2 regions of the Pantoea sp. SM3640 genome follow, and region 1 is predicted to be linked to the other one. Evidence: predicted binding sites of a transcription regulator. Region 1 holds the regulator's gene; the other holds the start of a gene.
The links. The regulator PhoB, encoded in region 1, activates phosphate uptake and scavenging genes when phosphate is short. The targets are predictions, from matches to a motif close to CTGTCATAAAACTGNCNNAT.
Positions count from the first base shown of each region.

Region 2: glpT (glycerol-3-phosphate transporter) is a predicted target of PhoB. The motif match lies at 1,401-1,420, and genes of this name have one in related genera.

Region 1 covers NZ_CP064872.1:2,912,297-2,914,703, forward strand. The annotation lists gene phoR (phosphate regulon sensor histidine kinase PhoR) at 1-721, opposite strand, end outside; gene phoB (phosphate response regulator transcription factor PhoB) at 736-1,425, opposite strand; gene sbcD (exonuclease subunit SbcD) at 1,623-2,407, shown strand, end outside.
Region 2 covers NZ_CP064872.1:3,681,004-3,683,410, reverse strand. The annotation lists gene glpT (glycerol-3-phosphate transporter) at 1-1,256, opposite strand, end outside; gene IV493_RS17070 (carboxylate/amino acid/amine transporter) at 1,631-2,407, shown strand, end outside.

The sequences.
Region 1 (2,407 bases):
TGCTGCGCGACGGCTCGCTCATCACCGAGTCATTCATCATCTCCAGATAGCCCTGCAGCACGGTGAGCGGCGTGCGTAACTCATGGCTGACGTTGGCAAAGAAGTTGCGGCGCGCCCCTTCCAGCTGATGCATCTGCGTCACATCACGCGCCACCAGAAGCCACTGCCCTTCGCTATAGGGCATGACGCGGAATTCCATGTGAAGTTTGTTGTTCAGCACCAGCGTCAGCGGCTTGTCAAAATCGCGCTGGCGCAGATAGCGGGAGAACTCCGGGTAACGCAGCAGATTGAGGATATTCTGGCCATTATCTTCCGGCCAGCGCAGGCCCAGATGCTGCTGCGCCAGGCCGTTACACCAGAAAATAGTGCCCTCTTCCGTGGTCAGGATCACCGCATCCGGCAGCGATTCGGCCCCGCTGCGAAAACGCTTAATCAGATTACCGAGTTCACGCCGCCGCCGCCGGTTGCGCAGCTGCATCTGGTAAAGCCCATAAAACAGCGGTTCCCAGCTGGCACGCCCGGTCGGTGGCGTCATGGTGCGGTCGAGCCACAGCCAGTGCGACAGCCGCATCAGATTGTGGAAATGCCACAACAACACCATGACCACGCTCAGCAGCAGCCACCAGGGCAGGCCGCCAAACAGCAGACCCAGCAGCGCCGCAGGCAGACAGGCCAGCAGCAGTTCTGTCAGTAATCTCTTCCAGGAGAGGCGTTCCAGCACGGTAAAGGCTCCGTTTAGTAGCGGGCAGAGAAACGATACCCTGTTCCACGGACGGTTTGTACCATGCGATCGTGGCCGGAGACTTCCAGCGCTTTACGTAAACGGCGAATGTGAACATCGACAGTGCGATCCTCCACATACACATTGGTGCCCCAGACGTGGTTCAGCAGCTGTTCGCGGCTGTAGACACGCTCCGGGTGCGTCATAAAGAAGTGCAGCAACTTATATTCGGTGGGGCCCATCTCCAGCGGCGTGGTTTCGGACATCACGCGATGTGAGGAGGGATCCAGACTCAGCCCCTGCATCTCAATCACCTCTTCCACTGCCATCGGCGAAATGCGGCGCATTACCGCTTTGATCCGCGCCATCAGCTCTTTAGGTGAAAACGGCTTGGTAATGTAATCATCGGCGCCCACTTCCAGGCCACGTACCCGATCTTCCTCTTCGCCGCGCGCGGTCAGCATCATCACCGGGATATCGCGGGTCATCGCCTCGCGCTTCAGATGCTTGATAAACTGAATCCCGCTGCCACCGGGTAACATCCAGTCCAGCAAAATCAGATCGGGCCAGGGTTCAATCAGCTTGCCAACGGCGCTGTCATAATCTTCCGCCTCGATTGGCTGATAGTCGTTCTGCTCCAGAACAAAACACAACATTTCACGGATGGGGGCTTCATCCTCCACAACCAAAATGCGCTTAGCCATTATTACTCCTGCTGATTATGACGGCTGTCACTGAGATTCGCGGCGCCATTATGCGTCAGATTTGTGACACTTTTATGAAAAACATAACCTGCCTGTAACCTCACTGGTAATCATTTATGACAGCGCAGCGACATTTTTTTGCTTTGGCCGCAGAGCCAGTATAATCGCCCGGCGAATCACAACGGCAGGGACTCATCATGCGCATCATTCATACTGCGGACTGGCATCTGGGGCAGTTCTTCTACAACAAAAGTCGGGCGGCGGAACATCAGGCGTTTCTCGACTGGCTGTTGATCCAGATTGAACAGCATCAGGTGGATGCGCTGATTATTGCAGGCGACCTGTTTGATACCGGTACGCCGCCCAGCTACGCCCGCGAGATGTTTAACCGCTTCGTGGTGGCACTGCAGCCTGCGGGCTGTCAGCTGATTGTGCTGGCGGGTAACCACGATTCCGTGGCAACGCTGAATGAGTCACGCGAATTGCTGGCCTGCCTCAACACGCGGGTGATCGCCACCCCGCAGGCGCAGGATGATGTGCTGCTGCTCAACACCCGCCAGGGCGAGCCGGGCGCGCTGCTGTGCGCCATTCCCTATCTGCGCCCGCGCGATATCCTGCGCAGCCGGGCGGGTCAGTCGGGACGCGACAAGCAGACCTCGCTGCTGGAGGCGATTGCCCACCACTATCAGCAGCGTTTTGCCGCCGCCCAGGCGCTGGGCTATGCGCTGCCCGTCATTGCTACCGGGCATCTCACCACCGTTGGCGTCAGCCAGAGCGATTCAGTGCGTGACATCTATATCGGCACGCTGGATGCGTTTCCCGCCAGCGCGTTTCCCGCTGCTGATTATATTGCGCTCGGCCATATTCATCGCGCCCAGCGCGTGGCGGGCAGCGAGCATATCCGCTACAGCGGCTCGCCGATTCCGCTGAGCTTTGATGAGCTGGGGACTGAAAAAAGCGTCTTCCTGCTGGAGCTGGCGGC
Region 2 (2,407 bases), 770 kb from region 1:
ACCATAAAGCCGCCGTCCCAGCCGAAGTAATCGACGGTGTAACCGACAATGGCACTGGCCGCGACCGAGCCACCCAGGTAGCCAAACAGGCCGGTAAAGCCCGCCGCCGTCCCTGCTGCTTTTTTCGGTGCCAGCTCCAGCGCATGCAGACCAATCAGCATCACCGGACCGTAGATCAGGAAGCCAATCACGATCATGCAGGCCATGTCGACGCCAGGATTGCCCGCCGGGTTGAGCCAGTAAATCACGGTCGCAATGGTCACCAGTGTCATAAAGAATACGCCAGTCGCACCGCGATTACCCCGGAACACTTTGTCCGACATCCAGCCACACAGCAGCGTTCCCGGAATTCCCGCGTATTCATACAGGAAGTAGGCCCACGACGATTTATCCAGCGTGAAGTGTTTGACTTCGCGCAGATAGGTGGGTGACCAGTCGAGGATGCCGTAGCGCAGCAGATAGACAAAGACGTTGGCCAGCGCGATGTACCACAGCAGCTTGTTCGGCAGCACATACTTCATGAAGATCTGTTTTGCCGTCAGCTCCTCTTCGTGGCTGGCATCGTAGTCGGGCGGGTAGTCGTTTTTGTACTCTTCAATCGGCGGCAGGCCACAGGATTGCGGCGTGTCACGCATCAGCGCAAAGGCAATAATCGCAATGGCAATGGCACCAAACGCGGGCATATAGAGTGCTGCTTTCCAGTCGTTGAACCACGCCATGCCGAGCAGGAAGAGCAGTGGCGGAATACCACCGCCCACGTTATGCGCACAGTTCCAGACCGAAACGATCCTGCCGCGCTCCTTCTGCGACCACCAGTGAACCATGGTGCGCCCACAGGGTGGCCAGCCCATGCCCTGGAACCAGCCGCAGATAAACAGCAGTACGAACATCACCATGATGCTGGAGGTCGCCCAGGGGACGAATCCCATGATCAGCATCACTGCTGCGGCCAGAATCAGGCCAGCCGGTAAGAAGACGCGCGGGTTTGATCGATCAGAGACCGAGCCCATGATAAATTTTGAAAAGCCGTAGGCAATGGAGATGCCGGACAGGGCAAACCCGAGATCGCCACGTGAAAAACCCTGCTCGACCAGATAGGGCATGGCGAGTGCGAAGTTTTTTCTGACCAGGTAGTAGGCAGCATAACCAAAGAAGATCCCGATGAAAATTTGCCAGCGCAGACGACGGTAGAGCGGATCAACGTGATCCGCCGCCACCTGCGGCTGACGTGGTGCAGGTTTAAAAATGCTCAGCATCAGTGAGGCCCTCCAGGGCACATTATGGTTTTTCATTCCCGGCAGGTTGGAGCAGGAAAGTGCAGAACAAAATGGATGCAGAATGTTCCATTTCGCGCAAAGAATAGTGTTAGTTGCGCAACGTTACTGTGATGAATGACACATTTGTTACAGTTTTATTACAGTCAGGAGCGGAAGTGATCACCGGATGGATCATTTCGCGCATTTTATCTGGCTGAAAGCCTATTCTGTCGATTGATGTGTCAGGAAGTGTAAGCAGGCTATCCGGTCTGCTTTTTAATCGCCTGGTTTATAATCAGATGTCAACCAGATTTCACAGCCTGACGGTGGCACATTGTTTACACTGTCGGCCTGTTAATTTCGGGGTCGTTGCCGTGTTTTTATTGATTATTACCACCATTCTGTGGGCCTTTTCGTTCAGCCTGATTGGCGAATACCTCGCCGGGCAGGTGGATAGCTGGTTCTCTGTGCTGATGCGGCTGGCGCTGGCTGCGCTGGTATTTTTGCCTTTCCTGCGCTGGCGGGGTTATCGCCCTTCGACGCTACTGCTGTATATGCTGGTGGGAATGCTGCAACTGGGCGTGATGTATCTGCTGAGCTTCGAAGCCTATCTCTACCTTAGCGTGTCAGAATTCCTGCTGTTTACGGTGATGACGCCGCTCTATGTGACGCTGATTTACGATCTGATCAGCCGTCGTCCGCTGCGCATCGGCTATATCTTCAGTGCGTTACTGGCGGTAGCGGGTGCGGCCATTATTCGCTATGACAAAGTCAGCGATCATTTCTGGTTTGGTCTGCTGTTAGTACAGCTGGCTAACATCTGCTTTGCGGCAGGCATGGTGGGCTATAAGCGTCTGCAGGAGACCCGCCCAATGCCGCAGCACACGGCCTTCTCCTGGTTCTATCTGGGGGCGGTGTTGATTGCCGTCATCGCCTGGTGCGCCTGGGGCAACCCACAGAAGTTACCGACCACCTCATTGCAGTGGGGCATTCTGGTCTGGCTGGGCGTTGCGGCTTCCGGTCTCGGCTATTTTATGTGGAACTACGGTGCGACGCAGGTCGATGCCGGTACGCTGGGCATCATGAATAACATGCACGTCCCTGCCGGGCTGCTGGTGAATCTGGCTATCTGGCAGCAGAAACCGCACTGG